DNA from 2 places in the Streptomyces sp. NPDC025618 genome. Region 1 is predicted to be linked to the other one. Evidence: predicted binding sites of a transcription regulator. Region 1 holds the regulator's gene; the other holds the start of a gene.

Region 1 (15,326 bases):
GTCCGGCGGGCTGCTGCTGGCGGTGGTGACCGCGGCCGCCGTGTTCGCCGCCCGCCGGACGCTCCACCGGCCCTGGGTGTGCGCGGCCTGCGCGCTGCTCCTGATCGTCGCGATCGTCCGCCCGGTGCCCCTGACCCGGGTCGTCACCGGCTGGCCGCCGCCCGACTGGAGGTTCGCGGCGTGCGACGTGGGGCAAGGTGACGCGTTGGTCCTGGCAGCGGGGGAGGGCACTGCCCTGGTGGTGGACGCCGGGCCCGAGCCCCGGGCCGTCGACCGCTGCCTGCGTGCCCTGGGCGTGGAGCGCGTGCCGCTCTTGCTGCTCACGCACTTTCACGCGGATCACGTCGACGGCTTGCCCGGCGTGCTGCGTGGCCGGACGGTCGGGGCGATCGAGACGACGACGTTCGCCCAGCCGCCGGGCAGGGCCGCGTTCGTGCGCCGGGAGGCGGAGCGGGCGCGGGTTCCGGTCGTGGAGGCGGCGCCGGGGGAGCGGCGGCACCTGGGAGAGCTGTCCTGGGAGGTGCTCTGGCCGCCACCGCCGGGGGCGTCCGGCGCGGCGGAGGACGGGCCGAACGACGCGAGCGTCACCCTCCTGGTCCGGAGCGCCGGGCTGACCCTGCTGCTGCCCGGCGACCTCGAACCGCCCGCCCAGCAGGCCCTGGCGGCGGCCCGGCCCGACCTGCCCCCGGTGGATGTCCTCAAGGTCGCCCACCACGGCTCGGCCCATCAGGACCCCCAGCTGATACGCGGGCTCCGGCCACGGCTGGCGGTCGTCTCCGTGGGCGCGGGCAACCGCTACGGGCACCCGTCACCCCGCACCGTCCACGCCCTCCAGGCCCAGGGCGCGACGGTGGTGCGCACGGACAGGGACGGGCCGGTGGCGGTGACCGGCGATGCCGCGGCGGTCCTGGCGAAATGAGGAGGAAGCCGGTCCGGGCGCCGCCGCGTCACTCCGATTCGAGCCAGCCGTCGTACTCCTCGGCGAGCTCGCGCAGGGCGTCGGGGGAGAGGGTGCCGCGGGGGTCCTCCAGGACCACGAGCCACTGGGCGTCCTCGGCGTCGTCCTCGCCCGCGAGAGCCTCGCGCACCACCTGCGGCTCCTCGTCCAGGGCGAAGCGCTGGGCCGCCTCGTCCGCCGCCTCGTCGGCGGCGTCGCGGTCGGGGAGCACCAGCAGGTGCCGTACGGGGCCGGCCGCGTCGAAGGTGGGCGACGGGGAGGAGGCCGGAGAAGACGGAAAGGAAGGGGGAACGCTGCTCACCCGATCATTGTGCGGTATGCCCCTCCGGCCATGCGGGCGGGAGTGTCACCGGTGCGTGGGATGCTGGACGCGATGGCCAGGAAGACTGCAACCGACGACATGCTCGCCCCCGTCACGCTCGCCGTGGGCCAGGAGGATCTCCTCCTGGACCGCGCCGTGCGCGAGGTGGTGACCGCCGCCCGTGCCGCCGACGCGGACACCGACGTCCGGGATCTCACCTCGGACCAGCTCCAGCCGGGCACGCTGGCGGAGCTGACCAGCCCGTCGCTGTTCGCCGAGCGCAAGGTCGTGATCGTGCGCAACGCGCAGGACCTCTCGGCCGACTCGGTGAAGGACGTGAAGAGCTATATCGGGTCGCCCGCCGAGGAGATCACTCTCGTCCTGCTGCACGCGGGCGGTGCCAAGGGCAAGGGCCTGCTGGACGCGGCCCGCAAGGCCGGGGCCCGGGAGGTCGCCTGCCCGAAGATGACCAAGCCGGCCGACCGCCTGGCGTTCGTGCGCTCGGAGTTCCGGGCGACGGGCCGCTCCGCGACCCCGGAGGCGTGCCAGGCCCTGGTGGACGCGATCGGCAGCGATCTGCGCGAGCTGGCCAGTGCCTGCGCCCAGCTCGTCGCCGACATCGAGGGCACGATCGACGAGGCCGTCGTGGCGCGCTATTACACCGGCCGCGCCGAGGCGTCCAGCTTCACCGTCGCCGACCGGGCCGTGGAGGGCCGGGCGGCCGAGGCCCTGGAGGCGTTGCGCTGGGCGATGTCCACCGGCGTCGCCCCCGTGCTGATCACCAGCGCCCTCGCGCAGGGCGTCCGGGCGATCGGCAAGCTCGCCTCCGCGCCGCGGGGCGCCCGCCCGGGTGACCTGGCCCGGGAGCTGGGCATGCCGCCGTGGAAGATCGACCGCGTGCGCCAGCAGATGCGGGGCTGGTCGGCGGACGGCGTCGCCGTCGCGCTCCGGGCCGTCGCCGCGGCGGACGCGGGTGTGAAGGGCGGCGGGGATGACCCGGAGTATGCCCTGGAGAAGGCCGTCGTCGCCGTGGCCCGCGCGGCCCGCAGCCGCGGCTGAGCCGCTTCGATCACCGGAGGGCCGAACGACCGGCCTTCCGATCACCGGGGGACGGGAGACCGGCCTTCCGGCACACCACCGCGCGCCCGAAGGGCCCCGCCGCCACGATCGGCGCAAACGGCCTGCGGAATTCTGCCACGGGCAAGCCGAAGGCCCCGTACCCGCCCGGGGAAGGGCTGGGCACGGGGCCTTCGGATCGTTCAGCGAGCCGTGAGGCTCATGCCGCACCCGCGTGGCGAACGACCGAGTGCGGCGAAGGGTGCCGGGACGGAGCGGTAGAGAGGGTCCGCTGGGTCCGTACCGACGGGTCGGGGCTCAGGCCCCGGAAAGGCTTCAGGCCTTGATGGCCGCGGCCTGCTTGGCCAGCGCCGACTTCTTGTTGGCAGCGGCGTTCTTGTGCAGAACACCCTTGCTGACGGCCTTGTCCAGCTTCTTGCCGGCCAGGGCGACGGCGGCGGTGGCCTTGGCGGCGTCGCCGGCGGCGATCGCCTCGCGGGCCGCGCGGACAACGGTCTTGACCGAGGACTTGACGGCCTTGTTACGCAGGCGCGCCTTCTCGTTGGTCTTGTTCCGCTTGATCTGGGACTTGATGTTCGCCACGAAAGAGCCTTTTCAGGTTCGTTGGATTTCGATGTTGCGCACTCGCACGTGAGAGGGCACGAGGCACAGTGGACCAGGCTACCAGCAGGCGCTCCGGGCTCCCAAACCGGACCGTACCCGCCGCTCATGGGACGATGGAGGGGTCGTATACCCGACTCCCGCCGAGACTGGCGTTCAAGCGCCGAAGTCACCGAATGGATCCTGCGTGCCCGCGACCCCTACCAACGTGCCCGAGCCGAGCCGTACCGACCCGGCTCTGATCCGTAACTTCTGCATCATCGCGCACATCGACCACGGCAAGTCGACGCTCGCCGACCGGATGCTTCAGCTGACCGGCGTGGTCGACCAGCGGCAGATGCGCGCGCAGTACCTCGACCGGATGGACATCGAGCGCGAGCGCGGCATCACGATCAAGTCGCAGGCGGTCCGGCTGCCCTGGGCCCCCACCGAGGACAAGGGCAACACCCACATCCTCAACATGATCGACACCCCTGGTCACGTCGACTTCACCTATGAGGTCTCGCGCTCCCTCGCCGCGTGCGAGGGCTGCATCCTCCTCGTGGACGCGGCCCAGGGCATCGAGGCGCAGACCCTCGCCAACCTCTATCTGGCGATGGAGAACGACCTCACGATCATCCCGGTCCTCAACAAGATCGACCTGCCGGCCGCCCAGCCCGAGAAGTTCGCCGCCGAGCTGGCGCACCTCATCGGCTGCGACCCCTCCGACGTGCTCAAGGTCTCCGCGAAGACCGGCGTCGGCGTGGACGCGCTGCTCGACAAGGTCATCGCCGAGGTCCCGGCCCCGGTCGGCGTCAAGGACGCCCCCGCCCGCGCGATGATCTTCGACTCGGTCTATGACTCCTACCGCGGCGTGGTCACCTACGTCAGGGTCGTGGACGGCGAGCTGAAGAAGCGCGAGCGCATCAAGATGATGTCGACCGGCGCCACCCACGAGCTGCTGGAGATCGGCGTCTCCTCGCCCGAGATGACCCCCTCCGACGGCCTGGGCGTCGGCGAGGTGGGCTACATCATCACCGGTGTGAAGGACGTCCGGCAGTCCAAGGTCGGTGACACGATCACCTCGTTCGCCAATGGCGCCACGGAGCCCCTGGGTGGCTACAAGGACCCCAAGCCGATGGTGTTCTCGGGCCTTTATCCGCTGGACGGCTCGGACTACCCCGAGCTGCGCGAGGCCCTGGACAAGCTCCAGCTCAACGACGCCGCGCTGGTCTACGAGCCGGAGACCTCGGCCGCCCTCGGCTTCGGCTTCCGCGTCGGCTTCCTCGGCCTGCTCCACCTGGACGTGATCCGCGAGCGGCTCGAGCGCGAGTTCGGCCTGGACCTCATCGCGACCGCCCCCAACGTGGTCTACCGCGTCAACATGGAGGACGGCACCGAGCACATCGTCACCAACCCGAGCGAGTTCCCCGAGGGGAAGATCGCCGAGGTGCACGAGCCGGTCGTCAAGTCCACCATCCTCGCGCCGAACGAGTTCGTCGGCGCGATCATGGAGCTCTGCCAGTCCCGCCGCGGCTCGCTGCTGGGCATGGACTACCTCTCCGAGGACCGCGTCGAGCTGCGCTACACCCTGCCCCTCGCGGAGATCGTCTTCGACTTCTTCGACCAGCTGAAGTCCAAGACCCGCGGCTACGCCTCGCTGGACTACGAGCCCACCGGCGAGCAGCAGGCCAGCCTGGTCAAGGTCGACATCCTGCTGCACGGCGACAAGGTCGACGCGTTCTCCGCGATCACGCACAAGGACAAGGCGTACGCGTACGGCGTGCGGCTCGTCGCCAAGCTGCGCGAGCTCATCCCGCGGCAGAACTTCGAGGTGCCGATCCAGGCCGCCATCGGCTCGCGGGTCATCGCCCGTGAGACGGTGCGCGCGATCCGCAAGGACGTCCTCGCCAAGTGCTACGGCGGCGACATCTCCCGTAAGCGCAAGCTGCTGGAGAAGCAGAAGGAAGGCAAGAAGCGGATGAAGATGGTCGGCAGCGTGGAGGTGCCCCAGGAGGCATTCATCGCGGTGCTGTCCTCGGACTCCGACGGCGGCGAAAAGGGCAAGAAGTAGCACGCCGGACCAAGTCCGGCAGGCCGTGAGCGCCCGTCCCCCGCGTGGGGGCGGGCGCTTCGCGTTCCCCGGAAGGCGCAGCTCGAACCGGGTGCGGGCGCCGTCCGGACGTTCGGCCGGTCACAGCTTCGACAAGCCGTCCACAGCCCCTTACGCAAGGGCCGAACGGGCTCTAGTCTGATCACTGCTTGGAAGGTTACTCGCGAGTCACCAGCAACGAATCGGGCCCCGGAGGACGCCGTGACCGAGACACAGGCTTTGATCGAGAACCGTCCGCCCTCCGTGGCGACGATCCTCGTCGAACGCGTAGAGGCGACCCCCGACGCCGAGGCGTACCGCTATCCGGTGCCCTCGCCCTCCGGCAGCCGCCCCGACGTCTGGGCCTCGCTCACCTGGCGGGAGGCCGCCGACCGCGTCTTCGCCATCGCCGCCGGCCTGATCGACCTCGGCGTGCGCCCCGAGGAGCGGGTGGCGCTCGCCGCCTCCACCCGGGTGGAGTGGATCCTCGCGGACCTCGGGGTGCTCTGTTCCGGCGCCGCCACCACCACGGTCTACCCCAGCACCAACGCCGAGGAGACGGCCTTCATCCTGGCCGACTCCGAGAGCCGGGTGCTGATCGCCGAGGACGCCGCCCAGCTCGCCAAGGTCCGCGAGCACCGCGCCGACCTGCCCGGACTCGTCCACGTCGTGGTGATCGACGCCGAGGACGCCGCCCCCGCCGAGGACGACCCGGAGGGCTTCGTCCTCACCCTCGCCGAGCTGGAGCGGCGCGGCGCCGCCCACCTGAAGGCCGGCCCCGACGCCGTGCGGGACCGGATCAAGGCCCTGCGGGCCGACCAGCTCGCGACCCTGATCTACACCTCCGGCACCACCGGCCGCCCCAAGGGCGTACGCCTGCTCCACGACTCCTGGGCCTACATGGCGCGCGCCATCCAGGCGTCCGGCCTGGTGCGCGCCGACGACGTGCAGTATCTGTGGCTGCCGCTCGCGCACGTCTTCGGCAAGGTGCTCACCGTCAGCCACATCAGCACCGGGCACGTCACCGCCGTGGACGGGCGCGTGGACCGCATAGTGGAGAACCTCGCGGTCGTCCGGCCCACCTACATGGCCGCCGTGCCGCGCATCTTCGAGAAGGTCTACAACGGCGTCGCGGCCAAGGCGCGCGAGGGCGGCGGAGCCAAGTACAAGATCTTCCACTGGGCCGCCGAGGTCTCCCGCGAGTACGCCAAGACCGCCCAGGACAACTACCGCCGCACCGGCAGCAGAACGGTCCCCTTCGGGCTCGCCGCCCGGCACAAGGTCGCCGACGCGCTCGTCTACACCAAGATCCGCGAGGCGTTCGGCGGGCGGCTGCGCGCGTGCGTCTCCGGCGCCTCCGCGCTCGCCCCGGACATCGGCTATTTCTTCTCCGGCGCGGGCGTCCACATCCTGGAGGGCTACGGCCTCACGGAGACCAGCGCCGCCAGCTTCGTCAACCCCGGCGAGTCCTACCGCACCGGCACCGTCGGCAAGCCGCTGCCCGGCACCGAGGTCCGGATCGCCGACGACGGCGAGGTCCTGCTGCGCGGCCCCGGCGTCATGGCCGGCTACCACGGGCTGCCCGAGAAGACCACGGAGGTCCTGGAGTCCGACGGCTGGTTCCACACCGGCGACATCGGCGAGCTGTCCCCGGACGGCTATCTGCGCATCACCGACCGCAAGAAGGACCTGATCAAGACGTCGGGCGGGAAGTACGTCGCGCCCGCCGAGGTCGAGGGCCAGTTCAAGGCCGTCTGCCCCTTCGTCTCGAACATCCTGGTGCACGGCGCCGACCGCAACTTCTGCACCGCGCTCATCGCCCTCGACGAGCCCACCCTCATGGTGTGGGCCGCCGAGCACGGCCTCGGCGGCAAGCCGTACGCCGAGGTGGTCGCCGCCAAGGAGACCGAGGAGCTCATCGACGGCTATGTGCGGCGGCTCAACGAGGGCCTCCAGCGCTGGCAGACGATCAAGAAGTTCCGGCTGCTGCCGCGCGACCTCGACGTCGAGCACGGCGAGCTCACCCCGAGCCTCAAGCTCAAGCGGCCCGTCGTGGAGCGGCAGTACAAGGACCTCATCGAGGAGATGTACGCGGGCGCCCGCGAGGCCTGAGGCCGAGGCGTGGATCATCGGCCTGCCGGCCGGGACGTACCCGGGCGCCCGCGAGGCCCGGGCCGGGCGGAGGTGAGGAGTCCGGCGGCCGATGCCGGACAATGGACCCATGCCTTCCGTACTGCCTGACGGCGAACCCATGCCCGAGGACGGGGCGCTGCCCCACCACGCCCTGGAGGGCGCCGGGCGGCGGCCGCTCGGCTTCTATCTGCACGTGCCGTACTGCGCGACGCGCTGCGGGTACTGCGACTTCAACACCTACACCGCGAGCGAGCTGCGCGGCTCCGGCGGGGCCCTGGCCTCCCGGGAGAACTACGCCGAGACGCTCGCCCACGAGGTCCGCCTCGCGCGGAAGGTGCTCGGCGACGACCCGCGCCCGGTGGAGACCGTCTTCGTCGGCGGCGGCACGCCCACGCTGCTGCCCGCCGCCGACCTCGTACGGATGCTGGGCGCGATCCGCGACGAGTTCGGGCTCGCGGAGGGCGCGGAGATCACCACCGAGGCCAACCCGGAGTCCGTCGACCCCCGCTATCTCGCGGAGCTCCGCGAGGGCGGCTTCAACCGGATCTCCTTCGGCATGCAGAGCGCCCGGCAGCACGTGCTGAAGATCCTCGACCGCACGCACACCCCGGGCCGCCCGGAGGCATGCGTCGCGGAGGCGCGGGCCGCCGGGTTCGAGCACGTCAACCTCGACCTGATCTACGGCACACCGGGGGAGTCCGACGACGACTGGCGCGCCTCCCTCGACGCCGCGATCGGCGCGGGCCCCGACCACGTCTCGGCGTACGCGCTGATCGTCGAGGAGGGCACCCAGCTGGCCCGCCGGATCCGGCGCGGCGAGGTCCCCATGACGGACGACGACGTCCACGCCGACCGCTATCTGATCGCCGAGGACCGGCTCACGGCCGCGGGCTTCAGCTGGTACGAGGTCTCCAACTGGGCCACCAGCGAGGCCGGGCGCTGCCGCCACAACGAGCTCTACTGGCGCGGCGCGGACTGGTGGGGCGCGGGCCCCGGCGCACACTCCCATGTGGGGGGCGTGCGGTGGTGGAACGTCAAGCACCCGGGCGCCTACGCGCAGGCCCTCACCGAGGGCCGCTCCCCGGGCGCGGGCCGCGAGGTCCTGCCGGACGAGGACCGGCGCGTGGAACGCATCCTGCTGGAACTGCGCCTGATCGACGGCTGCCCGCTGTCCCTGCTGGCCCCGGCCGGCGCGGAGGCCGCGAAGCGGGCTCTGGAGGACGGCCTGCTGCAGGCGGAGCCGTACGAGCAGGGACGCGCGGTCCTGACGCTGCGGGGGCGACTGCTGGCGGACGCGGTGGTGCGGGATCTGGTGGACTGATCACCTGTTCGGGTGAACTGACGAGCATGGGCCGCACGCCCGCCTACGCTGTCCATAGGCTGCCGCTAAATGTCACGCGGCGCATGTGGAGGACCACGGAGATGACCGCTGTGGATGACCGGATGAAGATTGCGACCTTCGAGAACCTTGAGGTTCCCGAGGGCTGGCGGGTCGAGCTGTTGCGGGGGGAAATTGTGATGATGGCAGGGCCCGACTGGGTCCACAACATAAACATTCTGCTCATCGAACGGCAGATCCCCCTGGAACGCTGGTATCCACTCCAGACGCAGGACATCGCCATCCCCGGCGAGGCAAGCGAACCGCAGCCGGATCTTGTCGTGCACGAGCACGGAGCATTCAAAGGCCCCGGGCGGCTCCTCCCCGCACCGGCAGTCACTTTGGTCGTGGAGATGGTTGCGAAGACCAGCGTCCACCGCGACTATGTGATCAAGTCCTCGATTTACGCGGCCGGGCGGGTGCCCGCGTACTTGATCGTGGATCCGATCAAGTCCAACTGTGTCCTCCTCACCGGCCCCATGGGCGTCGGCGAGGAAGCGAGTTACCGGACGCGGAACACGTACAAGTTCGGGGAATCGTTGCCCATTGAGGCGCTCGACCTGACCTTGGACACTTCCATGCTGCACAGCTTTCCCAGCGCCTAATCGACCACCGTCACAAAGTCGATCAGCTCCTCGACCCTCCCGAGGAGCTCCGGCTCCAGGTCCTTGTACGAGCGCACACTCGACAGAATCCGCTGCCAAGCCGCCCCCGTATTCACCGGCCACCCCAGCGCCCGGCACACCCCCGACTTCCAGTCCTCCCCTCGCGGCACCCGAGGCCACCCCTCAATACCCACCGACGCCGGCTTCACCGCCTCCCACACGTCGATGTACGGATGGCCCACCACCAGGACGTTCTCGTCCGTGACGGACGCCGCGATGCGGGACTCCTTCGAGCCGGGCACCAAGTGGTCGACCAGGACGCCCAGCCGCGCGTCCGGGCCGGGGGCGAAGGAGCGCACGATGGCGGGGAGGTCGTCGATGCCCTCCAGGTACTCCACCACCACGCCCTCGATCCGCAGGTCGTCGCCCCACACCCGCTCCACGAGCTCCGCGTCGTGGCGGCCCTCGACGTAGATACGCCCCGCGCGGGCCACCCGCGCCCGCGCTCCGGGGACGGCGAGCGAGCCGGAGGCCGTACGGGCCGGGCCCTGCGGCGCGTTCGCGGCCGCCGGGCGCACGAGCGTCACCACGCGCCCCTCCAGCAGGAACCCGCGCGGCTCCATCGGGAAGACGCGGTGCTTGCCGAACCGGTCCTCCAGGGTGACCGTGAGCCCCTGCGCGGTCTTCTCACAGCGGATCACCGCCCCGCAGAACCCGGTGGTGACCTCCTCGACCACGAGATCCGGCTCGGCAGCCACCTCGGGTGCGGGCTGCTGACGCTTCCACGGAGGGGTGAGATCGGGACCGTATTCTCTGCTGCGCATGGCGACCATTCTGCGAGAGCGGCAAGCGTCCCCGGCCGGGGGTCCGGGGGTCCTCCCCCGGGAGAACGCAGCCTCTGCTGCGCATGTGCGCCATTGTGGATCAAGATCCGGACGTCGCGGCACACCTCACCCCCCACCTCACCCCTCACCTCACCCCTCACCTCACCCCTCACCTCACCCCCCACCTCACCCCCGCCTCACGACACGCCGAACCGCGCCGCCAACGCGTCACGTTGTTCCCGTACGAACGCAGCGTCCACCACGGCACCGTGCCCCGGTACGTACAGCGCGTCCGCGCCCCCCAGCGCCAGCAGCCGGTCCAGCGCGGCCGGCCACTGCCGGGGGAGCGCGTCCGGGCCCGCCTGCGGATCGCCCGACTCCTCGACCAGGTCACCGCAGAAGACGATCTCCGGCGCCCCGTCCGCCCCCGCCACCAGCACCGCCAGGTCGTGCGCCGTGTGGCCGGGACCCACGTTGGCCAGCAGCGCCTGCCGCCCGTCGCCGAGGTCGAGCGTGAGCTCGCCGGAGACCGGGTGGCGGGGCCGTACGAGCAGGTCCGCGGCCTCCGCGGCGGCCGTCGGGTCGGCGCCGTGCCGCACGGCGTCCCGCGCCAGCTCCTCGCGCTCGCGGAGGAGGACGTCGGCGAGCCCCACCGCGCCGTACACCTCCACCCCGGCGAACGCCGCCGTGCCGAAGACATGGTCGAAGTGGGGGTGCGTCAGAGCGATGTGTGTCACGTCACGGCCGATGAGCTCCCGCACCTCCCGCCGGACCTCCGCGCCCTCGCGTACCGTCGCCCCGGTGTCGACGAGCAGGACGGCCGCCGGGCCCGCGATCACCCCGATCGTGGCGTCCCACACGGGCATTCTGCGGCGCGCGACCCCTGGCGCGAGCCGCTCCCAACGGGCTGTCCCCTCATGGCTCTCCATACCCGGACGCTAGCCGGAGCGCGGTACGGTTGCCCGCCCGACGGGCGTGCGGCGGCGGTGTGTGCGGGCGCACGGCGGGACCGCTCTTGCCCTCGCCGCGGTGCACGGCCGTACACTGGCTGAAGGGATCTGGCACTCGTGACCATGGAGTGCCAGGGAAGGACCCCGTAAGACGGCTGGACTGGAGGTGCGCGGTGCTGAGCGAACGCAGGCTCGAGGTGTTGCGCGCCATCGTCCAGGACTATGTGGGCACCGAGGAGCCCGTCGGCTCCAAGGCCCTCACCGAGCGGCACCGCCTCGGCGTGTCCCCGGCGACCGTGCGCAACGACATGGCCGCGCTGGAGGACGAGGGCTTCATCGCCCAGCCGCACACGAGCGCCGGCCGCATCCCGACCGACAAGGGTTACCGCCTCTTCGTCGACAAGCTCGCGGGCGTCAAGCCCCTGTCGACGCCGGAGCGGCGCGCCATCCACAATTTCCTCGACGGCGCCGTCGACCTCGACGACGTCGTGGGCCGCACGGTGCGGCTGCTCGCGCAGCTGACCCGGCAGGTCGCGGTGGTGCAGTATCCCTCGCTGACCCGCTCGACCGTGCGACACGTGGAGCTGCTCTCGCTGGCCCCCGCACGGGTGATGCTGGTGCTGATCACGGACACCGGCCGGGTCGAGCAGCGCATGGTCGACTGCCCGGCGCCGATCGGCGAGACCTCGCTGGCGGATCTCCGCGCGCGGCTCAACAGCCGGGTCGTGGGCCGCCGGTTCGCGGATGTGCCGCAGCTCGTGCAGGACCTCACCGAGTCCTTCGAGCAGGAGGACCGAGGAACCGTTTCGACGGTCCTCGCGACCCTGCTGGAGACCCTGGTCGAGGAGACCGAGGAGCGGCTGATGATCGGCGGCACCGCCAATCTCACCCGCTTCGGGCATGACTTCCCGCTGACGATCCGGCCGGTGCTGGAGGCGTTGGAGGAGCAGGTGGTGCTGCTCAAGCTGCTCGGCGAGGCCAAGGACTCGGGCATGACGGTGCGCATCGGTCATGAGAATGCTCACGAGGGCCTGAACTCCACATCCGTCGTCGCCGTCGGCTACGGTTCGGGCGACGAGGCAGTCGCCAAACTCGGCGTGGTCGGACCGACCCGCATGGACTACCCCGGAACGATGGGAGCGGTACGCGCAGTGGCACGTTACGTCGGACAGATCCTGGCGGAGTCGTAAGTGGCCACGGACTACTACGCGGTCCTGGGCGTACGGCGCGATGCCTCGCAGGACGAGATCAAGAAGGCATTCCGCCGCCTCGCCCGTGAGCTGCACCCGGATGTGAACCCGGACCCGAAGACGCAGGAGCGGTTCAAGGAGATCAACGCCGCTTACGAGGTGCTCTCGGACCCGCAGAAGAAGCAGGTCTACGACCTCGGCGGCGACCCGCTCTCCGCGAACGGCGGCGGCGGGGGTGGCGCCGGCGGCTTCGGCGCGGGCTTCGGCAATTTCTCCGACATCATGGACGCCTTCTTCGGCCAGGCGTCGCAGCGCGGCCCGCGCTCGCGCACCCGCCGTGGCCAGGACGCCATGATCCGGCTCGAAGTCAGCCTCAGCGAGGCCGCGTTCGGCACGACCAAGGAGATCCAGGTCGACACCGCCGTCGTCTGCACCACGTGCAGCGGCGAGGGCGCGGCCCCCGGCACCTCCGCGCAGACCTGTGACATGTGCCGCGGCCGCGGTGAGGTCTCGCAGGTCACCCGGTCCTTCCTCGGCCAGGTCATGACATCGCGGCCCTGCCCGCAGTGCCAGGGCTTCGGCACCGTGGTGCCGACCCCGTGCCCGGAGTGCGCCGGTGACGGCCGCGTCCGGTCGCGCCGCACCCTGACGGTCAAGATCCCGGCCGGTGTCGACAACGGCACCCGCATCCAGCTGGCGGGCGAGGGCGAGGTCGGCCCCGGCGGCGGCCCCGCCGGCGATCTCTATGTGGAGATCCACGAGACCGCGCACCCGACCTTCCAGCGGCGCGGCGATGACCTGCACTGCACGGTCACCATCCCGATGACGGCCGCGGCCCTCGGCACGAAGGTGCCGCTGGAGACCCTGGACGGCGTCGAGGAGATCGACATCCGCCCGGGCACGCAGTCCGGCCAGTCGATCCCGCTGCACCAGCGCGGTGTCACGCACCTGCGGGGCGGCGGCCGTGGCGACCTCGTGGTCCACGTCGAGGTGATCACGCCCAACAAGCTCGACCCCCAGCAGGAGGACCTCCTCCGCCAGCTGGCGAAGCTGCGCGGCGAGGAGCGCCCCATGGGCGAGTTCAAGCCGGGGCAGCAGGGGTTGTTCTCGCGGTTGAAGGACGCGTTCAACGGGCGGTAGGCGCTGGGCCGGGGGTCCGGGGGTTGGTCCCCCGGGCGGGCACGGTAAGCCGGGGCAGCAGGGGCTGTTTTCGCGGTTGAAGGACGCGTTCAACGGGCGGTAGGCCGCGTGAAGTACGTACCGACGGATGGGCTGGAGCGATCCAGCCCATCCGGCGTTCGCGGGCACCCCGCAGTCGGGAACCACCGTCGTCCACAGCCCACCCGCCGGTGCCACCCGCGTGTGACACGATGTGGTCATGGCCATCGACACCCGGGGTGACGCCGTGCTGACGGACCTGCTCCGGCACCCCATCGTGCAAGCCCCCATGGCCGGCGGCGCCTCCGGCCCGCCGCTCGCCGCCGCCGTCTGCGAGGCCGGTGGCCTCGGATCGCTGGCAGCGGGCTACAAGACCCCGGCCGCGATGTACGAGGAGATCAAGCAGCTCCGCGCCTGCACGGCCGCGCCCTTCGGCGTGAACCTGTTCATGCCGCAGCCCCCCGCCGCCGACCCGGCCGCCGTCGAGGTGTACGCCGAGCAGCTCGCGGGCGAGGTCACCTGGTACGAGACGCCGCTCGGCGACTGGTGCCAGGGCGGCGACGACGCGTACGAGGCGAAGCTCGCGATCCTCCTCGACGACCCCGTCCCGCTGGTCTCCTTCACCTTCGGCTGCCCGTCCGCCGCCGCGCTGGAAGCGCTGGCCAAGGCCGGTACGGTCACCGTCGTCACCGTCACCTCCGCCGCCGAGGCGCGGGCCGCCGAGCTGGCGGGCGCGCACGCGGTGTGCGTCCAGGGCATCGAGGCGGGCGGCCACCAGGGCACCCACCGCGACGACCCGCACCTGGACGGCGCGGGCGCCGGCGTCGGCCTGCTGGCGCTGCTGGCCGAGGTCCGCGAGGCCGTCCGCATTCCCATGATCGCCGCGGGTGGCCTGATGCGCGGCGCCCAGATAGCCGCCGTGCTCGCCGCCGGCGCCAGTGCCGCGCAGCTCGGCACCGCGTTCCTGGTGTGCCCCGAGTCGGGCGCGCAGGCCGTCCACAAGCGGGCCCTGACCGACCCGCTGTTCGTCGGCACCGAGCTCACGCGCGCCTTCTCCGGCCGCCCGGCCCGGGGCCTGGTGAACCGTTTCATCCGCGAGCACGGCCCGTACGCGCCCGCCGCCTATCCGCAGGTGCACTACCTGACGGCGGGGCTGCGCAGGGCGGCCGCTGCGGCGGGCGACCCGCAGGGCATGAACCTGTGGGCCGGCCAGGGCCACCGGCTGGCCCGCGAGCTGCCGGCCGCGCGGCTGGTCGAGGTGCTCGCCGCCGAACTGGCCGTGGCGCGGGCCGCGTTGGCGGACGGCACGTCGGCGGGCGACGGGAGCGCGGGGGCAAGACCGGGGGGAAGTGAAATGCGAGGGAGCGAGTCATGACAGCGCCGGTCTTCCTGGTCGAGGAGGACGCCCTCACGGGCGTCTTTCCCGGTACGGTCTTCCCGCTCGGCGGCCCCGAGGGGCGGCACGCCGTCTCCGTGCGGCGGCTGCGCGTGGGCGAGGAGATCGTGCTGACGGACGGCGCGGGCACGGGCGCGTTCGGCACCGTGGCCGCCGTCGAGGGCAAGGACCGCCTCGACGTCGCCGTCACCTCGGTCCGCTCCGAACCCCTGCCGGAGCCGCACATCACCGTCGTGCAGGCCCTGCCGAAGGGCGACCGCGGCGAGCTCGCCGTCGAGACCATGACCGAGACGGGCGTGGACGCGGTCGTCCCCTGGGCGGCGTCGCGCTGCATCACGCAGTGGAAGGGCGAGCGGGGCGCGAAGGCCCTCAGCAAGTGGCGTGCCACCGCCCGCGAGGCGGGCAAGCAGTCGCGCCGCCTCCGCTTCCCGCCGGTGTCCGAGCTCCTGACGACCAAGCAGGTCTGCACGCTGCTGGCGGACGCGGCGTTCGCGGCGATCCTCCACGAGGAGGGCCACAGCGCCCCGCTCGCCACGGCCGAACTCCCCCTCACGGGCAACATCGTCCTCGTGGTGGGCCCCGAGGGCGGCGTCTCCCCCGAAGAACTCGCCGCCTTCGCGGAGGCGGGCGCGAAGCCGTACCGCTTGGGCCCGAGCGTCCTGCGCACGTCGACGGCGGGCACGGC
Region 2 (15,326 bases), on a different contig from region 1:
GGGCGGACCGCGGGGTCGGGGAGGCCGCGGCCGGTGAGGGTCGCGCCCGAGGGGAGGAGCGTCGAGCGGTGCGTGCCGGGCGCGGTGCCGAACCACAGCACCGCTTCCTTGACGTCGCCCCCGTCCGAGATCCACTCGGCCTCCGCCTCGGCGGGGATCGCCTCGTGCGGAATGCCGGGCGCGATCTTCAGCGCGGCGCGCGGGGCCGCGAGGGCGGCCCGCACGGCCCAGGACAGCGGGGGTGAGTACGCCTCCGGGTCGAAGATCCGGCCGCGTCCGCCACGGCGGGCGGGGTCGACGAAGACGGCGTCGTACGCTGCGGTGTCGATCTCCGTGACGTCCGCGCAGCGCACCTCGATGAGCTCGGCCAGGCCGAGCGCCTCCGCGTTGGCGGTCGCGACCGCGCAGGTCAGCGGGTCGCGGTCGACGGCGAGGACCCGTACGCCCGCGCGGGCCAGCGCGAGCGCGTCGCCGCCGATGCCGCAGCAGAGATCGGCCACGGAGCGGACGCCGAGCGCGGCGAAGCGGGCGGCGCGGTACTCCGCCACGGTCCTGCGGGTCGACTGCTCGACGCCGTTGGGGGTGAAGAACATGCGGTACGCGTCCTCAGCCCCGAACTTCGCGACGGCCCGCTGCCGCAGCCGCGCCTGCCCGATCGCGGCGGAGACCAGCTCGGCCGGGTGCTCACGGCGCAGCCGGGTCGCGGTGGCCAGCTCCTGGGCGGGGTCGTGGTCGCGGAGCTCGTCCAGGAGGTGGCGCCCCTCGGCGGTGAGAAGGGCGGCGAAGGCTTCGGTCGGCTGGTTCGGTGCGGGCACGGTTTCATTCTTTCCCCAGCCCCGCCGCTTTCCGTAATCGGCTTCCGCGGCCGGCCTCCGGGACGCGGCCACCCGTACCCGCCTCGCCTAACTCGAACGAGTGCACAAGAATCGGATGGGTGAGTCCTTCCATATCCGGCCCCCGGGCCGTCGCCGTCGCCCTGCTGCTCGCCGGACTCGTCTCCGGGTGTTCCGGATCGTCCTCCGGACCGGGGAAGTCCGCCCCGTCGGCCACCGGCCGTACGGAAGCGCCCTCGGCGTCGCCCTCCGCCGACACCGGCGCGTACCGCCGCTGGGGGCTCGACGCGCCCCTCGCCGCGCCGCCCGCGCCGCCCGCGGGGAAGGTGACGGACGGGATGAAGCGGGGGGAGAAGCCCAGGGTCGTGCGGCGGGTGGAGACCAAGGACAAGGTCGTCTTCCTGACCTTCGACGACGGGGCCGAGAAGGACCCGGAGTTCGTGAAGATGACGAAGGACCTGAAGCTGCCCTACACGATGTTCCTGACGGACGACATCGCCCGCGCGGGCCGCGGCTACGGCTACTTCGAGCAGCTCCGGGGCGACGCCGGCCACCCCGACACCATCCAGAACCACACCCTCTCCCACCCCAACCTGCGCACGCTCTCGCCCGACGCCCAGCGCCACGAGATATGCGGGCAGCAGGACCGGCTGAAGAAGCGGACCGGGGTCGAGCCGTGGCTGTTCCGCCCGCCTTACGGCAATTACAACGACGCGACGCTCACCGCCGCCGGGAGCTGCGGGGTGAAGGCGCTCGTGCTGTGGGAGGCGACGATGCAGATCAACGACATGCGCTACGCCGAGGGCGACAAGCTGCGCCCCGGCGACATCGTCCTCGCGCACTTCCGCGGGCCGCAGGAGCTCAAGGGCACCTCGATGACCGAGATGGTGACGAACATGCTGCGCAGCATCCAGCGGCAGGGCTACACGGTGGCCCGCCTGGAGGACTACGTCTGAGCGAGGCGCGCGGCTCCGTCGCGGGCGGCAGACCGGATGCGGTGCGCCGGGCCCGTCCGGCGGTGGAGGCGCGCCGCCGTGAAGCGCTGGTGCGGACGACGATTACGGCCGGTGGCGCAGGGGAAGATCCACCCCCGCGTCACGGCGCGCGCCGCACGGCGAATTGGCACTCCGCTTGACCGAGTGCTAACCGCGTCATAGTCTCGCTTCCGTTGGCACTCTCCACCCGGGAGTGCCAAACACAGCGACGGGCAGATCCGGCACCCGCGACGACGGATCCGACCTGGTCGCCACCTCAGACAGTTAACCCCGTGAGATCTCCGAAGGGGGAGGTCGGATCGTGACGACCGCCAGCTCCAAGGTTGCCATCAAGCCGCTCGAGGACCGCATCGTGGTCCAGCCGCTCGACGCCGAGCAGACCACGGCCTCTGGCCTGGTCATCCCGGACACCGCGAAGGAGAAGCCCCAGGAGGGCGTCGTCCTCGCCGTCGGTCCGGGTCGCTTCGAGGAGGGCAACCGTCTTCCGCTCGACGTGTCCGTCGGCGACGTCGTGCTCTACAGCAAGTACGGCGGCACCGAGGTGAAGTACAACGGCGACGAGTACCTCGTCCTCTCGGCCCGCGACGTCCTCGCGATCGTCGAGAAGTAATTCACCCGAAGTTTTTGATCTGCGCCCCGTGCTCCCGCTCTTCACCGGCCGGGCGCCCGGGGCGCAGTTCGTTTGAGCGATAGCGGCCGCCGCTGCGTGGCCGAGGATCGCAACGAGAGGACTTGAAGCAACCATGGCGAAGATCCTGAAGTTCGACGAGGACGCCCGTCGCGCCCTCGAGCGCGGTGTCAACAAGCTGGCCGACACGGTCAAGGTGACGATCGGCCCCAAGGGCCGCAACGTCGTCATCGACAAGAAGTTCGGTGCCCCGACCATCACCAACGACGGTGTCACCATCGCGCGTGAGGTCGAGCTCGACGACCCCTACGAGAACCTGGGCGCCCAGCTCGTCAAGGAGGTGGCGACCAAGACCAACGACATCGCGGGTGACGGCACCACCACCGCGACCGTCCTGGCCCAGGCGCTGGTCCGTGAGGGTCTGCGCAACGTCGCCGCCGGTGCTTCCCCGGCCTCCCTGAAGAAGGGCATCGACGCCGCGGTCAAGGCCGTCTCCGACGAGCTGCTCGCGACCGCCCGTCCGATCGACGACAAGACCGACATCGCCGCCGTGGCCGCGCTGTCCGCCCAGGACAAGCAGGTCGGCGAGCTCATCGCCGAGGCGATGGACAAGGTCGGCAAGGACGGTGTCATCACCGTCGAGGAGTCCAACACCTTCGGCCTGGAGCTGGACTTCACCGAGGGCATGGCCTTCGACAAGGGCTACCTCTCGCCCTACATGGTCAGCGACCAGGAGCGCATGGAGGCCGTCCTCGACGACCCGTACATCCTGATCCACCAGGGCAAGATCTCCTCGATCCAGGACCTGCTGCCGCTGCTGGAGAAGGTCATCCAGGCCGGCGCCAGCAAGCCGCTGCTGATCATCGCCGAGGACGTCGAGGGCGAGGCGCTCTCCACCCTCGTCGTCAACAAGATCCGTGGCACCTTCAACGCCGTCGCCGTCAAGGCGCCCGGCTTCGGTGACCGCCGCAAGGCGATGCTCGGCGACATGGCCACCCTCACCGGTGCCACCGTCATCGCCGAGGAGGTCGGCCTCAAGCTCGACCAGGCCGGTCTGGACGTGCTGGGCACCGCCCGCCGCGTGACCGTCACCAAGGACGACACCACCATCGTCGACGGTGGCGGCAGCTCCGAGGACGTCCTCGGCCGCGTCAACCAGATCAAGGCCGAGATCGAGTCCACGGACTCCGACTGGGACCGCGAGAAGCTCCAGGAGCGCCTCGCCAAGCTCGCCGGCGGCGTCTGCGTCATCCGCGTGGGCGCGGCCACCGAGGTCGAGCTCAAGGAGAAGAAGCACCGTCTGGAGGACGCCATCTCCGCGACCCGCGCCGCGGTCGAGGAGGGCATCGTCTCCGGTGGTGGCTCCGCGCTGGTCCACGCCGTCAAGGTGCTCGAGGGCAACCTCGGCAAGGACGGCGACGAGGCCACCGGTGTCGCCGTGGTCCGCCGCGCCGCCGTCGAGCCGCTGCGCTGGATCGCCGAGAACGCCGGCCTGGAGGGCTACGTCATCACCTCCAAGGTCGCCGAGCTCGACAAGGGCCAGGGCTTCAACGCCGCGACCGGCGAGTACGGCGACCTGGTGAAGGCCGGCGTCATCGACCCGGTCAAGGTCACCCGCTCCGCGCTGGAGAACGCCGCGTCCATCGCGTCGCTGCTGCTCACGACCGAGACCCTGGTCGTCGAGAAGCCGGCCGACGAGGAGCCCGAGGCCGGTCACGGCCACGGGCACGCGCACTGACGCCACGCGCATCGCGCGGCCGCGGCCCGGTGCCCCCTCGGGGGTGCCGGGCCGCGGCCGTTCCCGGTGGCTTCCGGCTACTTCGGTCCGTACTTGCGGCCCGTCGTGGAGGACGCCCGGCTCACGGCACCGCGCGGCGCCAGCCGCATCAGACCCGTGAGTGCCTTGTAGCGCGGGTCCGGCACGGAGAGGGTCTTGCCGTGCGCGAGGTCGCGCAGCGCCGCCGTGACCACCTTGTCCGCGTCCAGCCACAGCCAGCCGGGGACGTTGTCCGTGCCCATCCCGGCCCGCTGGTGGAACTCCGTACGCACGAAGCCGGGGCACAGGGCCATCAGCCGCACGCCCGAGCCTGCCAGGTCCCGGGCCACGCCCTGGGTGAACTGCACCACCCACGACTTGCTCGCGCCGTATGTGCCGCGCGGGGTGAAGGCGGCCACCGACGCCACGTTGACGACCGCGCCCCTGCGGCGCTCCCGCATCCCCTCCGCCGCCGCCGAGGTCAGCCGCAGCACCGCCTCGCAGTGCACCTTGAGCATCCGCAGCTCGTCGGCCATCGGCACTTCGAGGTAGGCGCCCTTGTTGCCGAACCCGGCGTTGTTGACCAGCAGATGCACCGGCCGCGAGCCGTCGCGGAGCCGGGCCTCGACGGACTCGATGCCCTTGTCCTCGGCGAGATCGGCCGGGAGGACCTCGACCTCCACGCCGTGCCGGTCGTGGAGGTCGGTCGCCTGCTCGTGCAGGCGCTCCTCATCGCGGGCGACGAGGACCAGGTCGTGGCCGTCGGCCGCGAGCTTGCGCGCGAAGGCGGCGCCGATCCCGGCGGTCGCTCCTGTGATCAATACAGTCGTCATACAGGCACGTTAGAGCCCGGGGGCGCCCCGTGGCGGTGCGCCGTCCGCTTTTTGCCGGTCCCCGGCCGCGCTCAGCGGGCGGCGGCATCCGCGAGCGCCTTCTCCCGGATGCCCGCGGGCAGCGCGTCGCCAGCTGCCAGAACGCCGGGCAGCAGGTCCCTTTCGAGGGTGCGGGCGCGGTAGACGTACGAGACCGAAACGGCGTGATCCGGCCGGTGGACGACGGTGACGGGATCACCCGCACGGACCTCTCCGGGGGCTATCACCCGAAGGTAGGCGCCGGGGGCGGCCGCCTGTGTGAAGCGCTTGACCCAGCCCTCCTCGCCCAGCCAGGTCGCGAAGGTGCGGCAGGGGATGCGCGGGGAACTCACCTCCAGCAGCAGGTCCGCGCCCACGCGCCAACGCTCGCCGATGAGCGCGCCGTTGACGTCGACCCCGCTGGTGGTGAGGTTCTCGCCGAACGCCCCGTCGGGCAGCGCGCGCCCGAGCTCGCGCTCCCAGCGGTCGAGGTCCTCGCGCGCGAACGCGTACACCGCCTGGTCGTCCCCGCCGTGGTGGCGCAGATTCACGACGGTGTCACCGGCGAGGCCGCTGCCCCCCGTGCCCCGGGGGCCGGGGGCCGCCACGGCGACCGGGCCGGTGACGGGGCGCTTGTCGATGCCGGTGGCCAGCCCGGCGGCGAAGCCGGGGAGATCCTCGCTGCGGCCGCGGCCGATGTTCACGGAGTGCAGATGCATGGGGGAAGGCTAGGCGACGTCGCTCAAAGTAGTGAACCGATATTTACGATCACCCCCAAGGTGGGCTTATGCTCGAAGAATGATCGAGGCTCGTCACCTGAGGGTGCTGCGCGCGGTGGCCGCCACCGGTTCCTTCTCGGCCGCGGCCCGGGAGCTGGGGTGCACCCAGCCCGCCGTCAGCCAGCAGATGAAGGCCCTGGAGCAGTCCACGGGCACCCCGCTGCTGATCCGCACGGGACGCGAGATGCGCCTCACCCAGGCCGGTGCGGCGCTGGTCCGGCACGCCTCCGGGATCCTCGCCGGGCTGACCGCGGCCGAGGAGGAGATCGCCGCGATCGCCGGCCTGCGCGCCGGGCGGGTGCGGATGGTGTCCTTCCCCAGCGGCAGCTCGACGCTGGTGCCGTGCGCCCTCGCGCGGATGCGCGCCGCGCACCCCGGCACCCGGGTCTCGCTGGTGGAGGCGGAGCCGCCGCGCTCGGTGGAGATGCTGCGCGACGGCGACTGCGAGATCGCGCTGGCCTTCCGCTACCCCGAGGTGCGGGGCGCCGACCCCGCCGCGGCCGCGGAGTGGGACGACCTGGTCGTGCGCCCGCTGCTCACCGACCGCCTCATCGGCGTGGTGCCGGAGGACCACCGGCTGGCCGGGGCGGAGCGGATAGGGATCACGGAGCTCGCCGGGGAGTCGTGGATCGCGGGCTGCCCGCGCTGCCGCAAGCACCTGGTCGAGGTGTGCGAGGGCGCCGGCTTCACGCCCCGGATCGACTTCGCGACGGATGACTACCCGGCGGTGTTCGGGCTGGTCGGGGCGGGGCTCGGGGTGGCGGTGATGCCGGAGCTGGCGCTGGAGTCCGTACGCCCCAAGGGTGCGCGCACCGTGCCGGTCGAGCCGGTGGTGCAGCGCGAGATCGTGGCCCTCACGCTGCCGGACCTGGCGCGGGTGCCGGCGGTGGCGGCGATGCTCGACCAGCTGGCGACCGCGGCCGCGCGTCCGTAGCGAGGGCCGGGCCGGAGGCGCTCAGGCGCTGGTGGGGGTCACGGCGATGACCCGGTGCCGCGCGCGGCCCATCAGCTCCTCGCGCTCGTCCTCGGTGAGGCCGCCCCAGACGCCGTAGGGCTCCCGCACGGCCAGGGCGTGGGCCGCGCACTCCGCCCGTACGGGACAGCGCATGCACACCTCCTTCGCCGAGGTCTCGCGCGCGCTGCGGGCCGCGCCGCGCTCGCCCTCGGGGTGGAAGAACAGCGAGCTGTCGACCCCGCGGCACGCCGCCAGGAGCTGCCAGTCCCACAGGTCGGCGTTGGGACCGGGAAGGCGGGAGAAATCTGCCATGGCTATCCCCTCGAAGCGATCCGCCGGGGCGATCCGCCGGAGGATCCGGCGGAAGCGGCCCGGCACGAGCGATCTGATGCGGACGCACTGCCTGTGCCGTCTACGTCTGCCGTGGAAGCAGATGTAAATATGACTGATTGCGAATCTAGTCATAGACACCGGCAAATGGGAAGAAAGACTGGTCCGCCTGGGCAAATGGGGCATAGCTTGTGCGCCGCGAAGGGCGCCCCCAATGCGCCCTGCTCCGTGTCCGCGCCCTCACGTAGAGTGCCGAACGTGGCCGACCGAGCCCGTAACTCTTTCGGGTGACCGTCGTTGAGAGGGCGGAGGCGGTTGACGGATGAAGCAGTCGGGCAGATGTCCGAGCCTGCCGGAGAGCGTCGATCGCACAGGTGACGATCAGTACCAGCCTGGAGGCTCAAGGTGACGCGCATCAGCTGCGGAGGACGGTCATGACATCCGTCCTCGTCTGCGACGATTCCCCGCTTGCCCGAGAGGCGCTCCGCCGTGCGGTGGCGACCGTGCCCGGCGTCGAGCGTGTGACGACGGCGGCCAACGGCGAGGAAGTCCTCCGCCGCTGGGGCGCCGATCGTTCGGACCTCATTCTGATGGACGTACGGATGCCCGGACTCGGCGGTGTCGAGACGGTCCGCCGGCTGCTCTCCGCGGACCCCGGCGCACGCATCATCATGCTCACGGTCGCCGAGGACCTCGACGGCGTCGCGCTCGCGGTCGCCGCCGGGGCGCGCGGTTATCTGCACAAGGACGCCTCGCGCGCCGAGTTGCGGGCCACCGTGACGCAGGCGCTCGCCGACCCGACCTGGCGGCTCGCCCCCCGGCGGCTGCGCTCGGCCGAGATGGGCGCCGCCCCCACTCTCACCGCGCGTGAGATCCAGGTGCTCGAGGGGATGAGCCACGGCCGTTCCAACGCGGAGATCGGCCGTGAGCTGTTTCTCTCCGAGGACACCGTGAAGACCCACGCGCGGCGGCTCTTCAAGAAGTTGGGCGCCTCGGACCGGGCCCACGCCGTGGCCCTCGGATTCCGCTGGGGCCTGGTTCGCTGAGCCGGGAGTGGCGCGCAGCGCCGTGAGGTCGCGGTGCGCGCCACCCGGGTAGGTGACCGTGCCGTGACCTCATCGCGTGGCCGTGCAGCGCCGAAACTCCGAGGGATGCCGCATCCTTGGAGTGTGACCCCTCCCCGGCCGGAGGCCGAGGCTCCGCACTCGGTCGGCGATGACCCCATGACGGACAAGCCCTGTCCTGTGCCACGCGGTACCGGCACAAGCTATCGGTGGAGTCGTGAGGGCGGGGGCGGGTATACCCGGAAGGGGGAGACGCGAGACGTGAGTACGAGGACACCTACGCGTAACGGTTCGATGCACGACTATGAAGGCGGTGCCGTGGATCGCTTGGCGTCAAGGCACCATGGACCGATGCGCGACGACGACACGACGGGGTCACCCGCGGCTGCCGCCCCCGGGGAGATCGGCGCACTCGTCACCCTCGCTGTCGAGGGGGACCGGCGGGCCACACACGATCTGCTCGCGCTGGTGCACCCCCTCGCGCTGCGCTACTGCCGCACCCGGCTCTCGCGGCTGCCGGGCGACGCCCGGCACTTCGTGGACGACCTGGCGCAGGAGGTCTGCCTCGCGGTGCTCTGCGCCCTGCCGCGCTACCGCGACACCGGCCGTCCCTTCGAGGCGTTCGTCGTGGCCATCGCCGCGCACAAGGTCGCCGACCTCCAGCGCGCCGCCATGCGCCACCCGGGCAGCACCGCGGTGCCCTCCGACGAGATGCCGGAGCAGCCCGACGACTCCCTGGGACCCGAGGAGCGGGCGCTGCTCAGCAGCGATGCCGAGTGGGCCAAGAAGCTCCTGGCCAATCTCCCGGAGAATCAGCGCGAGCTGGTGCTGCTGCGCGTCGCCATCGGGATGACCGCCGAGGAGACGGGGCAGATGCTGGGCATGTCCCCGGGTGCCGTGCGGGTCGCCCAGCACCGGGCGCTGAGCAGGCTGCGGGCGCTCGCCGAGCAGTGACGGAGAGGGGTCCAAGCCGCCCGGCACCCCCTCTTCATAGGAATATCCAAGTGACGCGGGACTCAGCCGTCGTGGAATGGGACACCTGTGACGGCCGTTAGCATGGGAGTCCGCGCTGGGGCAAGACCATTGGGAAGGTGTCATGACTGACAACGTCGACGGAATGCCCGGGAAATTCGCGATGCTCGGTCTGACATACGACGACGTCCTGCTGCTGCCGGGCGCCTCAGAGGTCCTGCCGAACGGCGTCGACACCTCCTCCCGGGTCTCGCGCAACGTCCGGGTGAACATCCCGCTGCTGTCCGCGGCGATGGACAAGGTGACCGAGGCGCGCATGGCCATCGCCATGGCCCGCCAGGGCGGCGCCGGTGTCCTGCACCGCAATCTCTCCATCGAGGACCAGGCCAACCAGGTCGACCTGGTCAAGCGCTCCGAGTCCGGCATGGTCACCGACCCGATCACGGTCCGCCCGGACGCCACGCTGGCCGAGGCGGACGCGCTGTGCGCGAAGTTCCGCATCAGCGGTGTGCCGGTCACCGACCCGGCGGGCAAGTTGCTCGGCATCGTCACCAACCGCGACATGGCCTTCGAGCTGGACCGCGGCCGCCAGGTGCGCGAGGTCATGACCCCGATGCCGCTGGTCACGGGCAAGGTCGGGATCTCCGGCGAGGACGCCATCGAGCTGCTCCGCCGCCACAAGATCGAGAAGCTGCCGCTGGTCGATGACGCCGGCGTGCTCAAGGGCCTCATCACGGTCAAGGACTTCGTCAAGGCCGAGAAGTACCCCAACGCCGCGAAGGACTCCGAGGGCCGCCTGGTCGTCGGTGCCGCCGTGGGTGTCGGCGACGAGGCGTACGAGCGCGCCCAGGCGCTGGTCGAGGCCGGTGCCGACTTCCTGGTCGTCGACAGCGCCCACGGCCACAGCCGCGGCATCCTGGACATGATCGCCAAGGTCAAGTCCAACATCAACGTCGATGTCGTCGGCGGCAACGTCGCCACGCGTGACGGCGCCCAGGCGCTGATCGACGCGGGCGTGGACGGCGTCAAGGTCGGCGTCGGCCCGGGCTCGATCTGCACCACCCGCGTCGTCGCCGGCATCGGCGTGCCGCAGGTCACCGCGATCTACGAGGCCGCGAAGGCGTGCCACGCGGCGGGCGTCCCGCTGATCGGTGACGGCGGCCTGCAGTTCTCGGGCGACATCGCCAAGGCGATCGCCGCCGGCGCGGACACGGTGATGCTCGGCTCGCTGCTCGCGGGCTGCGAGGAGTCGCCGGGCGAGATGGTCTTCATCAACGGCAAGCAGTTCAAGTCGTACCGCGGCATGGGCTCGCTGGGTGCGATGCAGTCGCGCGGCCAGGCCCGCTCGTACTCCAAGGACCGCTACTTCCAGGACAACGTCCTCTCCGAGGACAAGCTCGTCCCCGAGGGCATCGAGGGCCAGGTGCCCTACCGCGGCCCGCTGTCCTCGGTCGCCCACCAGCTCATCGGCGGCCTGCGCGCCTCCATGGGCTACGTCGGCTCGGCGAACGTCCAGGAGCTCAAGGACAAGGGCACGTTCGTCCGCATCACGGCGGCGGGCCTCAAGGAGAGCCACCCGCACGACATCCAGATGACGACCGAGGCGCCGAACTACTCGCGTCGCTGAGGCTGGGTGTCCGGCCGGGGGTCCGGGGGTTGTCCCCCGGGCGGGGCTGTCAGATGACGACCGAGGCGCCGAACTACTCGCGTCGCTGATTGTCGGAATCCACAAACGCCGGGCGGGCTGATCATTCAGCCCGCCCGGCGGTTTGCGGTCCGGGGGCGGGGGCGGAGCCCCGCGGATCCGCCGCCGCCGGAACCGCATCGCGTCAGGGATACTGGGATGCGGCAGACGAAGAAGGAAAGGCCACAAACGTGACTGAGATCGAGATCGGGCGCGGCAAGCGCGGCCGCCGGGCGTACGCGTTCGACGACATCGCCGTCGTCCCGAGTCGCCGTACCCGCGACCCGAAGGAGGTCTCGATCGCCTGGCAGATCGACGCCTACCGCTTCGAGCTGCCGTTCCTGGCCGCGCCCATGGACTCGGTCGTCTCGCCCGAGACCGCCATCCGCATCGGCGAGCTGGGCGGCCTGGGCGTGCTCAACCTCGAGGGCCTGTGGACCCGCTACGAGGACCCGGAGCCGCTCCTCGCCGAGATCGCCGAGCTGGACGAGACCGCCGCGACCCGGCGCCTCCAGGAGATCTACGCGGCCCCCATCAAGGAGGAGCTGATCGGGCAGCGCATCAAGGAGGTCCGCGACTCCGGTGTCGTGACCGCCGCCGCGCTCTCCCCGCAGCGCACCGCGCAGTTCTCCAAGGCCGTCGTCGACGCCGGCGTGGACATCTTCGTGATCCGTGGCACGACCGTCTCCGCCGAGCACGTCTCCGGCGCCGCCGAGCCGCTGAACCTGAAGCAGTTCATCTACGAGCTCGACGTCCCGGTCATCGTCGGCGGCTGCGCCACGTACACCGCGGCGCTGCACCTGATGCGTACGGGCGCGGCGGGCGTCCTCGTCGGCTTCGGCGGCGGCGCGGCCCACACCACCCGTAACGTCCTGGGCATCCAGGTCCCGATGGCGACCGCGGTGGCCGACGTGGCCGCCGCCCGCCGGGACTACATGGACGAGTCTGGCGGCCGCTACGTCCACGTCATCGCCGACGGCGGCGTGGGCTGGTCCGGAGACCTGCCCAAGGCCATCGCCTGCGGTGCCGACGCCGTGATGATGGGCTCCCCGCTCGCCCGCGCCACCGACGCGCCGGGCCGTGGTTTCCACTGGGGCATGGAGGCCGTCCACGAGGACGTGCCGCGCGGCAAGCGCATGAACCTGGGCACGGTCGGCAGCACCGAGGAGATCCTCACCGGCCCCTCGCACACGCCGGACGGGTCGATGAACATGTTCGGCGCGCTGCGCCGTGCCATGGCGACCACGGGCTACAGCGAGCTCAAGGAGTTCCAGCGGGTCGAGGTGACGGTCGCGCCGTCGCAGCACGACAACCGCTGACCTTCAGCAGGGCGAAGGGCCCGGACCGCTTCGGCGGTCCGGGCCCTCGTCGTTTCCGCGGCGGCCGGTGTTTACGGGAACCGCTGATGCCGGGGGTGACTCATGTGGTGTGTGACCTCTTGCGAAAGTGAAGGAGCGAGAGGGAGCGGGCGCCGCGGCAGTGCGGTCACCGCTGTCACCGACAGCGAGCGGCCCGCTGTGAACTCCGTATAAAAGTTCGACTGTAAGGAATAATGGCACCTTATGGCGCAAAGCAAGTCGTTCAGCGGCAGGGACATGGGGATCGACCTCGGCACGGCGAACACGCTGGTGTACGTGCGGGGTAAGGGGGTTGTGCTCAACGAACCATCAGTTGTCGCCGTCAACGCCGAGGACGGCAGCGTGCTGTCGGTCGGTACGGAGGCCAAGGAGACGATCGGCCGCACCCCCTCGAACATCGTCGCGGTCCGCCCGCTGCGCGACGGCGTCATAGCCGACTTCGAGATAGCCGAGCGGATGATGCGGCACTTCATCAAGAAGGTGCTGGGCAACCGCCGTTTCACCCGTCCGCGCGTCGTGGTGTGCGTGCCGTCCGGCATCACGGGTGTCGAGCGGCGCGCGGTCATCGAGGCCGCGTCCCGGGCCGGCGCCCGTCAGGTGCACCTGGTGGAGGAGCCGATGGCGGCGGCGATCGGCGCGGGGCTGCCGGTCAGCGAGCCGACCGGCTGCATGGTCGTCGACATCGGTGGCGGCACCACCGAGGTCGCGGTGATCTCGCTGGGCGGCATCGTCACGGCCCGCTCCGTGCGCACCGCCGGGGACGCGATGGACGTGGCCATCACCTCGTACGTGAAGAAGAAGTTCGCCCTCGCGATCGGTGAACGCACCGCCGAGGAAATCAAGATGAGCATCGGCTCGGCCTCGCCCACGGGTTCCTGGACCGCCGCCGGGCTCACCGCGCTCGCCAAGCAGCTGGAGAAGAACGACGGCCTGGAGGACGTGGGCGGCGACCCCGAGGAGACGCAGGGCCTGCTGCCGCCGGACCGCTTCACCATTCGCGGTCGCGACCAGGTAAGCGGTCTGCCGAAGACGCTGGAGCTGACGGCCGACGAGATCCGGCACGCGCTGGCCGAGCCGGTGGACGCCATCGTCATGGCGGTCCGCCAGACCCTGGACGAGACGCCGCCGGAGCTCGCGGGCGACATCATGGACCGCGGCATCGTCCTCACCGGCGGCGGCGCGCTGCTGCGCGGCCTGGACGTGCGGCTGAGCAAGGAGCTCGACATCCCGGTCATCGTCGCCGACGAGCCGCTGGACTGCGTCGCGGTCGGTACGGGGCGCTGCGTGGAGGACTTCGCGTCGCTGAAGACGGTCCTGGACGCGCAGCCGAACCGCCTGCTGGGCACGGGCCGGCTGTAGCCGGTCCGGGGCCGGGCGGTCCGGGGGCCGTGCTTCTCACAGCCGGTGGGCGGCCCCCGCCGGTGTCGCCCCGCGGGTGTCCAGCAGCAGCTGTGCCTTCACCGCCAGCCCCTGGAGGTCGTACGTGCGGTGGTGCTGGAGGAGCACGGTCAGGTCCGCCTCCGAGGCGGCCTCGTAGAGGCAGTCCGCGCGCGGCACGGGCTGCCCGAGCACGCGCCACTGCGCGACGTAGGGGTCGTGATAGCTGAGCTGGGCGCCCAGTTCGATCAGCCGGGAGCCGATCTCGCGGGCGGGCGAGCCCTCCTGGTCGGCGATGTCCGCCTTGTAGCTGACGCCGAGCAGCAGGACGCGCGCGCCGCGCGCGGACTTGCCGTGTTCGTTGAGGAGCGTGGCGCAGCGCTGGATGACGTAGCGCGGCATCCGCCCGTTGACCTCCTGCGCGAGTTCGACCATGCGCAGCGGGTAGCCGAGGCTGCGGCCTTTGTAGGAGAGGTAGTTGGGGTCGACGGGCACGCCGTGGCCGCCCACGCCGGGCCCCGGGCGGAACGCCTGGAAGCCGAAGGGCTTGGTCTCCGCGCAGCGCACGACGTCCCACATGTCGACGCCGATGTCGTGGCAGAAGACCGCCATCTCGTTCGCGAGCGCGATGTTGACGTGCCGGTAGTTGGTCTCCAGCACCCGCACCGTCTCCGCCTCGCGCGGTCCGCGCGCGCGGACGATCTTCTCGCAGATCCGGCCGTAGAAGGTGGCGGCGGCCTCCGTGCAGGCGGGCGTGAGTCCGCCCAGCACCTTGGGGGTGGTGGTGTAGCTGTGGCGGCGGTTGCCGGGGTCGGCGCGGCTGGGGGAGTACGCCAGATGGAAGTCCCGTCCGGCGCGCAGCCCGGAGCCTGCCTCCAGCAAGGGAAGCAGGTATTCCTCTGTGGCTCCTGGGTAGACGGCTGACTCCAGGAGCACCGTGGTGTGCGGGCGCAGCCGCGCCGCGAGCGTGCGGGCCGCGTCCCCGACGGGCGTCAGGTCCAGCGCCCGGTCCTCGCCGAGCCGGGTGGGGGCGCAGATCACGGCCGTGCGGACCCTGCCCAGCTCGGCGTCCGCGGTCGTCGGCCGGAAGCCGGCGGCGAGCATGCGGCGGACGTCGGCGGCGGTGAGGGTGCCGTCGACGCCCTCCGAGGGCAGCCGTCCGGCGCGGAGCTCGGCGACCGTGTAGGGGTCGGGGTCGTAGCCGATGGTGGCGATGCCGGCGGCGGTGGCTGCCCGGACGAGAGGGAGGCCGAGGGGGCCCAGACCGATGACGGCGAGATCTGCGGGCATGGCGAGGCGGTCCTTCCCGGAGGGCCGGTCCCTGGACGACCTGGAGGGCATACATCAGGTTAAGCGGATATATGACTGTTATGAGGGATTGCGGCGTCGTGGCTCGCACCCGGGTGCTTCCGGCCCGGCCGAAGCGGGCGATCTGGGGCAGCATCGAAGGAGAGCGGGTGTCCGCTCCCCACGGCGGGCCCTCCGGACGGCAGGGGCACAGGCGGATCAGAGGCTTGACGGACGGCCGCGGCCCGGACGGAAGCGCGGCTGAAGTGAACGGCAGTGACAGCGGTCGAGCGGGAGGCAGCAGTGAGGACAGCGACACTCGGGCCGGTCGAGCGCGGTGAGGCGCTCGCCCGTATGGCGGAGCGGGAACTGGACATCCTGGTGGTCGGAGCCGGAGTCGTCGGCGCGGGCACCGCGCTGGACGCGGCGACCCGCGGCCTGTCGACCGGGCTCGTCG

The links. Region 1 encodes HrcA, which represses chaperone genes, less so after heat shock. Its sites were predicted from a motif close to TTNGCACTCNGNNNNNCNGAGTGCNAA; they were not measured.
Region 2: a site for HrcA is predicted at 1,953-1,979, ahead of groES (co-chaperone GroES). Genes of this name have one in related genera too.

What each region holds. Positions count from the first base shown of each region.
Region 1 covers NZ_JBVHLW010000002.1:232,624-247,949, reverse strand. Annotated here, with positions in the region: gene ACZ4A5_RS03350 (ComEC/Rec2 family competence protein) at 1-919, shown strand, start outside; gene ACZ4A5_RS03345 (hypothetical protein) at 948-1,175, opposite strand; gene holA (DNA polymerase III subunit delta) at 1,332-2,318, shown strand; gene rpsT (30S ribosomal protein S20) at 2,652-2,918, opposite strand; gene lepA (translation elongation factor 4) at 3,124-4,989, shown strand; gene ACZ4A5_RS03325 (AMP-dependent synthetase/ligase) at 5,230-7,119, shown strand; gene hemW (radical SAM family heme chaperone HemW) at 7,229-8,461, shown strand; gene ACZ4A5_RS03315 (Uma2 family endonuclease) at 8,563-9,123, shown strand; gene ACZ4A5_RS03310 (DUF3097 domain-containing protein) at 9,120-9,947, opposite strand; gene ACZ4A5_RS03305 (MBL fold metallo-hydrolase) at 10,145-10,876, opposite strand; gene hrcA (heat-inducible transcriptional repressor HrcA) at 11,071-12,087, shown strand; gene dnaJ (molecular chaperone DnaJ) at 12,088-13,227, shown strand; gene ACZ4A5_RS03290 (nitronate monooxygenase) at 13,466-14,620, shown strand; gene ACZ4A5_RS03285 (16S rRNA (uracil(1498)-N(3))-methyltransferase) at 14,617-15,326, shown strand, end outside.
Region 2 covers NZ_JBVHLW010000004.1:96,847-112,172, reverse strand. Annotated here, with positions in the region: gene ACZ4A5_RS06025 (THUMP-like domain-containing protein) at 1-815, opposite strand, end outside; gene ACZ4A5_RS06020 (polysaccharide deacetylase family protein) at 935-1,789, shown strand; gene groES (co-chaperone GroES) at 2,130-2,438, shown strand; gene groL (chaperonin GroEL) at 2,572-4,194, shown strand; gene ACZ4A5_RS06005 (SDR family NAD(P)-dependent oxidoreductase) at 4,272-5,045, opposite strand; gene ACZ4A5_RS06000 (MOSC domain-containing protein) at 5,117-5,782, opposite strand; gene ACZ4A5_RS05995 (LysR family transcriptional regulator) at 5,862-6,776, shown strand; gene ACZ4A5_RS05990 (WhiB family transcriptional regulator) at 6,798-7,109, opposite strand; gene ACZ4A5_RS05985 (response regulator transcription factor) at 7,562-8,173, shown strand; gene ACZ4A5_RS05980 (sigma-70 family RNA polymerase sigma factor) at 8,543-9,145, shown strand; gene guaB (IMP dehydrogenase) at 9,288-10,790, shown strand; gene ACZ4A5_RS05970 (GuaB3 family IMP dehydrogenase-related protein) at 11,039-12,166, shown strand; gene ACZ4A5_RS05965 (rod shape-determining protein) at 12,410-13,564, shown strand; gene ACZ4A5_RS05960 (nucleotide sugar dehydrogenase) at 13,601-14,872, opposite strand; gene ACZ4A5_RS05955 (glycerol-3-phosphate dehydrogenase/oxidase) at 15,173-15,326, shown strand, end outside.